One region of the Paenibacillus sp. NRS-1782 genome, then DNA from elsewhere that is predicted to be linked to it. Evidence: riboswitches for the same ligand, from Rfam matches in the RefSeq annotation. Region 1 holds a riboswitch; each other region holds the start of a gene.
What was found. Region 1 has a riboswitch for cobalamin ahead of metE (5-methyltetrahydropteroyltriglutamate--homocysteine S-methyltransferase). Riboswitches for the same ligand answer to the same signal wherever they lie in the genome.
Positions count from the first base shown of each region.

Region 2: linked by a shared signal. The riboswitch ahead of ACIFQM_RS07965 (ABC transporter substrate-binding protein) and the one ahead of metE (5-methyltetrahydropteroyltriglutamate--homocysteine S-methyltransferase) in region 1 are both predicted to bind cobalamin.
Region 3: linked by a shared signal. The riboswitch ahead of ACIFQM_RS08715 (ABC transporter substrate-binding protein) and the one ahead of metE (5-methyltetrahydropteroyltriglutamate--homocysteine S-methyltransferase) in region 1 are both predicted to bind cobalamin.

Region 1 is NZ_JBITPH010000045.1:168,515-171,792, reverse strand. It holds gene ACIFQM_RS18305 (anaerobic ribonucleoside triphosphate reductase) at 1-351, shown strand, start outside; gene nrdG (anaerobic ribonucleoside-triphosphate reductase activating protein) at 348-845, shown strand; cobalamin riboswitch at 1,030-1,225, shown strand; gene metE (5-methyltetrahydropteroyltriglutamate--homocysteine S-methyltransferase) at 1,386-3,278, shown strand, end outside.
Region 2 is NZ_JBITPH010000018.1:176,936-180,213, reverse strand. It holds gene nikB (nickel ABC transporter permease) at 1-30, opposite strand, end outside; gene ACIFQM_RS07965 (ABC transporter substrate-binding protein) at 46-1,629, opposite strand; cobalamin riboswitch at 1,837-2,034, opposite strand; partial or broken gene ACIFQM_RS07960 (purine permease) at 2,741-2,995, opposite strand; gene ACIFQM_RS07955 (hypothetical protein) at 3,212-3,278, shown strand, end outside.
Region 3 is NZ_JBITPH010000020.1:22,056-25,333, forward strand. It holds gene cbiB (adenosylcobinamide-phosphate synthase CbiB) at 1-389, shown strand, start outside; gene ACIFQM_RS08710 (histidine phosphatase family protein) at 389-1,183, shown strand; cobalamin riboswitch at 1,307-1,524, shown strand; gene ACIFQM_RS08715 (ABC transporter substrate-binding protein) at 1,731-2,735, shown strand; gene ACIFQM_RS08720 (FecCD family ABC transporter permease) at 2,732-3,278, shown strand, end outside.

The sequences.
Region 1 (3,278 bases):
CGTAAAATCAGCCTCGAAGCCCCATTTCATAATCTGTGCAACGCTGGTGCGATTTCGTACATCGAGCTGGATGGTAATGCGCGGAATAACCCGGAGGCGTTTCTTAAAATTGTACAATACGCGCTCCATCAGAACATTGGGTACTTCTCCATCAATCATCCGGTAGACCGTTGCACGGAATGCGGCTACGAGGGCATTATCGGGACAAGCTGTCCCCAATGCGGTGCTGATGAAGAACATACGCATTTTCAGCGTTTGCGCCGGGTAACCGGATATCTGACAGGTGATTATACCGTTCGCTTCAACGCCGCGAAACAGGCTGAGGTGCGCGACCGGGTGAAGCATCGGTGAATTTATGCGGCTACATTCCTGAATCTCTGAACGAAGGGCATGGCCTGCGTACCGTCGTATTCATTAGCGGTTGCCGCCATGCCTGCCCCGGCTGCTTCAATCCCTCGTCATGGAGCTTCCGCGCAGGTGAACCGTTCACACTGGAGCGACAGCAGGAAGTCATCCGTGACATCGCAGATAATCCACTGCTGGACGGGTTAACCCTTTGCGGCGGAGACCCTTTTTTCTCGGCATCGGAATGCTCGCAGTTTGTGCACGACTTCCGCGCAGCCTGTCCTGACCGAACCGTGTGGGCCTATACCGGCTTTGACTATGAGGAGCTGCTTACGGATCAGGCCCGCCGGGAGCTGGCGCTGCTATGCGATGTGATTGTGGACGGCCCTTTTGTAGAACAGCAAAAGGATCTTACCCTTCCCTTCCGGGGCAGTCGCAATCAACGACTGGTGGATGTGAAGGCCAGCATTCAGGCAGGATCTATAGTTACATTAGCCTAAGGCGATGTTATACTCGCATGAGCTGTTATGCCCTAAGACAAGTCCTTTCCCTACGGGGGAAGGTTTGTCTTTTTTTGCATGTAGTTCATTTTAGGTTTAAACAGAGTTTATATTGCGTATCCTGCAAGTTTCACTTATGATGGTGAACAAGTATACGAGTGCATAATTATTCGTCATACCATAATCACATAGCTTGGAGATAGGTGTCTGTTCTATTCAGTTCAGGCTTAAAAGGGAAGCTGGTGCAAGTCCGGCGCGGTCCCGCCACTGTAAACGGGGAATTTTCAGCTGTTGATACACCCACTGGTCCACAGACCGGGAAGGAGCGCTGAAAGTCATGATCCGTAAGTCAGGAGACCTGCCTATTTCAACAACATCGCAAGTACCTACGGGAGATAGGGAGGTGTTAAGAGCAGTCGCCGAATTTTCATTTTTTAAATAACGGAGGCATTCTTTCCCCTACTCATTTTTAACTCCGGGGAGGAATGTCTTTTTTTGTACGCAAAAATAAACTGGCTACCAGCCTGGGAGGAAAAGTATATGTCATTTACCGAATTGCCTGAGTTGTCCGGCTTGATCAGCAGTAACCTGGGATATCCGCGTATCGGAGGAAACCGGGAATGGAAGAAAGCACTGGAACGCTTCTGGAACGGCAGCATGGATGAAAGCGAATTGCATACCGAGATGAAACGATTGCGGTTGGAGCATCTGAGCAAGCAACGCGACAAGGGAATTGATCGAATTCCTGTCGGAGACTTTTCCTATTACGATCACATGCTGGATACATCCGTGATGTTCGGTCTGGTGCCGGAACGGTTCAACTACCGTCCCGAGGGACCTGTTCCCCTATCCGTCTATTTCGGGATAGCCCGTGGACAAAAAGGTGCCACCGCCAGTGAAATGACCAAATGGCTGAATACCAATTACCACTACATCGTACCGGAATTGGCAAATGCAACTCCGGTGTTCACCGAGAATAAGCCGTTGCAGGCTTATCGTGAAGCGAAACAGGAACTAGGTATTGAAGGTAAACCCGTCATGATCGGTCCTTATTCGTTCGTTGCTCTGTCCAAAGGCTATGACCGTAAGGATTTGGCCGCGATCATACGAAGCTTCATGCCACTGTACGCCCGCGTCCTGTCTGAGCTGGCTGCGGAAGGCGTTCAGTGGGTGCAGGTAGATGAGCCTGTCTTGACCACCTCATTCCCGACAGAGGATTTGGACATTATTCAGGAGGCCTATGAGGCTCTGGCCCAAGCTGCTCCATCCTTAAATATCGTGCTGCAAACCTACTTTGGCAGTCTGGATCATTATGAGCGCCTGTCCACGCTCCCGGTACAGGGAATAGGTCTTGATTTTGTGCATGATGATGGCGAAAACCTGCAACATGTACTACGCCATGGCTTCCCCGCAGGGAAAACGCTGGCCGCTGGTGTTATTGACGGGCGCAATATATGGCGCTCCGATCTGAACACCGTAGCTGCGCTGCTTGGACAACTGGCAGAGCAAACCACCGCTGGTCAGCTCATCGTGCAGCCATCATGCAGTCTGCTGCACGTGCCAGTCCGCCTGGAAGCAGAGCACAAGCTGGACCGAGAGCTGGTGCAAGCGCTGGCCTTTGCCGATGAAAAGCTGGAAGAAATCGCAGCTTTGACCGCTGCGCTTGGCAAACGCGAACCCTCGGCAATTGCCAAGCTTGAGCAGAGTGCAGACGCGGTAGCCCGCTTCAACAGCTCGGCGGCACGAGTACAGACGACTGCCGATATGGAGACTCTGCTGGCGAAAGAGCCACAGTCACGCAGCGTTCCCTTCGCTGAGCGTCGTGTGATCCAGCAGGACAAGCTGAAGCTGCCTCCACTGCCTACGACGACGATTGGCAGCTTCCCGCAAACCGCAGAGGTTCGCAAAGCCCGTCTGCACTATCGCAAAGGGGAATGGTCTGCCGAGCAGTATCGGACGTTCATTCAGCAGCAAATCAAGGAATGGATTGATATTCAGGAGAACATTGGCATTGATGTGCTCGTACACGGGGAATTTGAGCGGACAGACATGGTTGAATTTTTTGGCGAAAAGCTGAAAGGCTTTGCCTTTACACAAAACGGGTGGGTGCAGTCCTACGGCTCCCGGTGTGTTAAACCGCCGATTATATACGGAGACGTGTCGTTCGATCAACCCATGACTGTGGAAGAAACGGCCTTTGCCCAATCGTTGACCTCCAAGCCAGTCAAAGGAATGCTGACAGGTCCGGTAACGATTTTGAACTGGTCCTTCGAGCGTAATGATATTCCTCGCAGTCAGGTTGCTTTACAGTTAGCACTGGCCCTTCGTGCAGAGGTAGAAGCACTGGAACAAGCGGGGATTGGCATGATTCAGGTCGATGAACCTGCGATCCGTGAAGGGCTTCCACTGAAAAAAGAGCAGCAGCAAGCCTAT
Region 2 (3,278 bases), on a different contig from region 1:
CGCCACACGTTCCAGAATAAAACGAATCATAGGGTATCCAGTCCGTTATTCCGCAATATCGGATTGCGCCGTAATGTAGTAATACTCAATCGGATGCGGTGTAAAGCCCTCTACCCCTTTTTTCACCCCAAATACATTATCAGGGTGAACAATAAACGACTGCGGCAAATCGGTATTAATGATATCCAGCGCTTGCAATGTCACGGCATTACGCTGTGCTGTATCCTTTGCCAGCTTCAAGCTGCCAAGGAGGTTCTCCAGCGGTTTGGAACTATAACGGCTTACATTGGCCTCGCTTTTAGAGGAATAAAACATGTCCATAAAATATTGCGGCTCCCCCGTATGGGCAGTCAGCATACTGTACATGGCAAAATCCCAATCGTTTTTGGTTAGCGCCCCGTCGATATTTTCCACCTTGCGAATCTTCACCTGGATGCCCTCTTTCAGCAGTTGGCTCTGAATCACCTCAGCCATGACCGAAAGCTCTGGACGCTGAGGGAAGGTCAGCAATGTAACCTCGAACGGCTTGCCCTGCTTGGTCCATGTACCTTGGGCATCCTTTTGCCAGCCGTCCTTCGTCAACAACTGCCCTGCCGTTCCGTCCAGCACTTTACGTTCCACCTTGCCGAAGGGGAGAATGCTCGGGAATGGGCTGCTTGCCTCCGTACCATAGCCTCTCATGATCGCACTCACAATGGATGCACGTGGTATCAGGCTGTCCACTACTTTGCGGTTCGCGGCATCCTTGAACACAGGCGACTCCATGTTATACACGATCATATGAGTGCGCAAAGAGGGAGCCGACAGCACTTGCAGCTTATCGTTCTTTTTTAATACCTCCGCGTTATCCACCGGAATATCAGTCGCTACATCTACTTCGCCAGATTGCAGCGCCAACAGGCGTGAATTGCCGTCCGTAATGAACTTCATCGTTGCTTCAGCCAGCCGGGCCTTCTCGCCCCAATATCCGTCATAACGCTCTACGACCAAGGACTGATCCTTGTTGAACGCTTTAATTTTAAAAGCACCTGTCATCGCAGGGTAGCTCTGCTCATCCTTCATAGACGCTACATCCAGCACAATCGTCGATGGATCAGCCAGATTGGACACCAGCGCTGAATTGGGCTGGTTAGTCGTGATTTTCAACGCCAGCGGCCCAGTTACATCAATCGACTTTACGTCTAGCAAATCCTTTGCCAAATGGCTTTTCTCGATGGAGCGCAGCAGGGAAGCTTTCACACTTTCCGCGTCCATACTCTTTCCGTCATGAAAAGTGACCTTATCCTGCAAGCCGAACGTCCAAACTGTGGGACTGTCCTGCTTCCATTCCTTGGCCAGCCAAGCCACTGGCTCCAGCTTTTCATTCAAACGGACAAGTGTCTCACCTGCGCCGGACCGCATGACATCCCAGCTATTGTCTCCGTGCGGGTCAACGCCCGACGGTTTCCACGTATACGCCATCACCAGTTTCTTATCTGCTGTAGCCTGTTGTGTGGATGTGTTCTCGCCCTTGCTGGGGCTATCCGCCGTCTTACTAGTTGTCGAGCATCCCCCCAGAGCCATAACTGCCAGCAGCAGCATCACCCCTGTACATATAAACCATGAACGCTTTTTACGATTGCTTATCATTCTATTGACTCCCCCTCTGTCTTGTCATTCACAAATACCTAGCGCAAAAAAAAGCATCCCCGACCGCTTGATCAGCAGTCAGAAATGCTTTCATTATCAAATGCCTAAGCTCACCCTCTTCACCCTCTAAAAACAAGGGGATCGGATCGGTTTCAGACATTCTGTATGCAGCACGCCTAACCACCTCCCCAGCATCCCGTGGGTCTGACAGTGATGTTAAAACAGGCAGGTCTCCTGACTTCAGGCTTATCTCTCAGGCCTTCCCGGTTCCTCACAGTTCCAGTGGCTGTTCTGAAAGCTACAGCAATTCCCTGCTGATGCCTGTATACAGTGGCGGGTCCGTGTCGGAATCTACCGAACTTCCCTTTTAAGTGAACACGCACAACAGCCATCTACATGATTTCAGCGAAACCCTGTAAGTGGAAAGTCCGGTTCACACCTGTTTTCTTCCTTTATTCCTCTATATTACGAATTAGGACTATCTTATTTTGTTGTTACAGGCTTGTCAACAAATGCTGCGCAATATTTTAAATTTAAACGATACGGCAAGGATCAAGGCTATGACTTTGCGTTGCATGCACGCAATGGACGTGATAAAATTAGGTATAGAGATAACCACCGTGTCCGTATACTAAAAAGAGCCTTCGCCGCTACCAACGGCAAAGACTCTTAGGACTTGAAAGGCTGTGGATCATCACGGCGCGCTAAATGCGTAGCTAAACCCACCGTTAGGCGCCTAACCTAATTACACGGTGGGTTTTCGCTTGTTCCGAAATTTCCGACGTAGCCAGCGATAAAGTTTACGAATACTAAACACCAGGCTTAGTAACGTAACCATCCAACGCAACACATCGTAGCACGACACAAGGTTGACCATCGGCTTCACCCCCTTTCGGGAAGCTGCGCCGTGGTCTGAAAACATCCACCACTATTCAAAATCCATAAGGTAGATTATACCATGACCTCGCCTATCACTCTAGCAAATTCTTCTAATAGAATCTCAAACCCCGATCTTCATACAGGAAGGGGGTTTTATCAATAACTCTATGCCAAAAAGCCGGAAAAATAGGCTTACGTCCTCTCTCCCGCGGTCTTTATCTAATCCTAATCGTTAAACCTTCTGCGGAACCTCTGACACCTTCCCGCCTTTGACCCATTCGCCCTGTTTTTTCGTTAAAACGATATTCAAGACAATCGCCGTAATCGAGCCGGATACGATACCGTTTTGCAGCAGCATTTTGGCAAAGCTCGGCAGTTGGTCAAACATTTGGGGCAGCACGACAGAGCCGAGGCCCACCGCAATGCTACATGCCGCGATCAGCAGATTGCTTTCCTTCTGCAAATCCACCTCTAACAAAATAGACATGCGCAATATTTTAAATTTAAACGATACGGCGAGAATCAAGAAAATGGATTTTCAATGCAAGGCTGTCAATAAATGTAGTTCATATCCGACTAATGGACTCTTGCAGACACAAAATATAGATAAATATATTCATATATTCCATTAAAAGGTTGACATAGTTTGTAAGCTCATTTATGCTATCTATGGATTTACAAATTTTTCAAGGGGGCGCTTTGTATGAAAGTAAAGTTTCTACCACAAGCAATTCTGGCTGCAACATTATTCATCTCTTGGGGGGTCGTCA
Region 3 (3,278 bases), on a different contig from region 1:
TGGGCTGGGCCTCGGCACGTCTGGATGATGTGGCTAATTACATCCCAGCACGCCTGACAGCCGGGATGCTGGTAGTAGCGGCGTGGATTTATCGGTATGATGCCAGACATAGCTGGCGTACGGTTAGGCGAGATGCGCGGCTGCATCCCAGTCCGAACAGTGGCTTTCCAGAATCAGCAGTTGCGGGTGCGTTGGGGATTCGCCTCGGGGGCTATAATGTATATCATGGCGTACGCTCTCTCCGTGCATATATGGGAGAGCTGGTGCGACCGATGGAGCCGGAGGATATCCGACATACGATTCGGCTGATGTTTGCCGTGTCCAGTATGTTCGTGGGATTGTGTCTGTTCGTGTCCGCCGGATGTTATGCACTGGGGTGGACGCAGTGATGAAGCGTGACGCACCGAACACCAGCAATAGAGCAGGAAGTGATGTGACCTTGAAGCATGATTTTACAGAACACCCGCCATGGGATGTGGAGCTTGTGCTGGTACGTCACGGCACAACCTTATGGAACAGGGAACGTCGATACCTGGGGCACTCTGATCTGGGCTTGCTGCCAGGAGCAGAGCAGGAATTAGAGCCTTTGCGGGAACAATTACAGACACATTCCTTTGCCCGAATCTATTGTAGTGACTTGATACGTTGTCGTCAGACCTTGCAGATCATTTTGCCAGAATCGGAACTGAAACCAGATAATATGTCTGCTTGGTCTGTCATCATGGAACCACGTCTGAGAGAGCTTCATTTTGGGGAATGGGATGGAAAAACGTATGATATGCTCAAAGATGTGGCATTGTACCGCGCGTGGATTGATGAGCCGCAACGGGTTACGCCGCCGGGTGGAGAGCCCTGGAAAGACTTTGTGAACCGCCTTGGTGAATTTCTAGACTCTTTGTATGAGTGGCGTACAATGATGGAGCTTCAGAAAACAGGTTTGTCTGATGCTCCACCTTCCGTTCTGATTGTTACGCATGGTGGAGTGATTCGTCAGTTGGCTTGTATGCTGGTATCGGGTCATGATTTTTGGAGCCTGAATCCGAAGCCGGGAGGGGCCATTAGGATTCGGTTGAGTTTGGCACAAAAGCCATTTGCATATTTAACCGCCACCTGTTCTACAGCATCACATCCAGATTTGGCTACAGGGCACAAGTTCACCGGATGGCTGGTGGATCAGAACTGACTGCGTATATACTTCTCATGATCACAGACATAGGGCAGGTAAACAGGCGGTTTGGGTTGTAAGCCAGTCTTTTTTAACCTATAATCATCAAGTAAAAGAACGGCTTGACCAACACTACATCAAATATCCAGCAGACGAGGTCGGTGCAGTGGTATGAAACCCTCGGATTCATATCGGTGCGCTGTTAAAAGGGAAGTCGGTGTGAATCCGGCGCGGTCCCGCCACTGTAAATGGAAAAATGCCAGTCCGCTCTGGTTTATGTGCCACAAAGCATATGAAGGAGCAACAGGCTGTCGCATATTTCTGTAAGTCAGGATACCTGCCCGTCCGCCTGTCACCATAGTCCTTCGAGGAAAGGATGACGTGTTCGCAGTGACTGTCCATGCGGAAGAAACTGCCGCCTGCGTACGATCTGCGCTAACGTGACCCCTGTGTCCTTATCTGAGGATGCAGGGGTTTTTTGAAAGGAAAAGAAGGCTGGATTTAGAGATATCGGATGATGTTCAAGTGACGCTTTTAAAAGAATTTATATGGAGGGGTGCAAATCATGGCAGGGAATAAAATAAAGGTCTGGACTACAGGCTTATTGGCTCTGGTCTTGGCGGTTGTGCTGAGTGCATGTGGAGCTAACGGAAAGAACGCTGAAAATAAAGGGGATCAAGCCTCACAGCAACCGGGACAGACGGCAACCGCTCAGGAGCCTCCGGGCAAAACGGTCTACCCGCTGATCATTAAGGATGCGACCGGACAGGAATTTACGTTCAAAAAAGCGCCGGACAAAATCGTTTCTGTCTCCCCGGCTGAAACCGAGGCGCTGTTCGCCATCGGACTGGATAAGGAAATTGTCGGTGTATCGGACTATTCCGATTACCCGGAAGCAGCTACGAAGAAGCCCAAAGTGGGCGGCATTATGAAGCCGAATGAAGAGGCGATCATTGCTGCGAATCCAGAAGTCGTTTTTGCAGGGATATCACTCAGTGAGCAGGCGACAACCAAGCTGCGTGACCTGGGAATTATGATTTTTAAAACCGAGCCGAAAACGGTTGAAGATGTCATGGCTAACATCGAACTATATGGGAAAATTACCGATCATCAGAAAGAAGCAAGAGCGGTAACCGACAAGATGAGAGCCGATGTAACGGAAGTGAAAAACGGTGTTAAAAATATCGGTAAAGGGCAAAAGCTGAGAGTCTACGTCGAATTTTCACCCGGCTGGACGGTCGGCAAGGACGAGTTTATGGACGAGCTGATTTCTTTGGCGGGCGGCGAAAATGTGGCAGCAACGCAAAAGGGCTGGTACCAGATCAGTGAGGAAAATATTATTGCGGCTAATCCAGACGTCATTTTATACAGCAAGAATGTCAAGGACGACAAAACAGGCCAAACACTCGGCGATATCATCAAAGCCCGTAGTGGATGGGATCAAATATCGGCTGTTCGTCTCAACCGGGTGTTTGCCGTGGATGATAATCTGATTAGTCGTCCGGGTCCGCGCGTAACGGAAGGTCTCAAGGCAGTGGCCAAGGGCGTGTATCCTGAAATTTTCAAATGAATCGTAGGCTGATTGGCTTTGGAGGGGCAGGTCTTGCCTTATTGCTGCTGACGCTGCTGCTCTGTCTCGGTATCGGCTCGGCCAAGCTTCCCGTCAGCCAAATTGCGGGTATTCTGGTCAACCATCTGCCGTGGTTAGGTGAGACGGTTACACCGGATTGGAATCCATCTACAGAGCAGATTATTTTGAAGGTCAGACTGCCGCGTGTGTTACTGGGTATGCTGGTAGGCGCAGCGCTTGCGCTGGCGGGAGCCGGATTTCAGGGTGTGCTACGCAATCCGCTGGCTGATCCTTACACGCTGGGGGTATCCTCGGGGGCTTCGGTAGGGGCAGCGGTACTGATTTATTGGGGGCTTCAATTTTCGTTTGTAGGCGTATGGACACTGCCGCTGGTGGCGTTTACGACCGGAATGCTGACGTTGTGGATGGTGCTGACGCTGGCGAGGGAAGGCGGCAAAATTCCGACGCAAAGCCTTATTTTATCGGGCGTGGTGATGCAATCTTTTCTGGGTGCGGTTGTTTCTTTTCTGACAGCCATGTCGA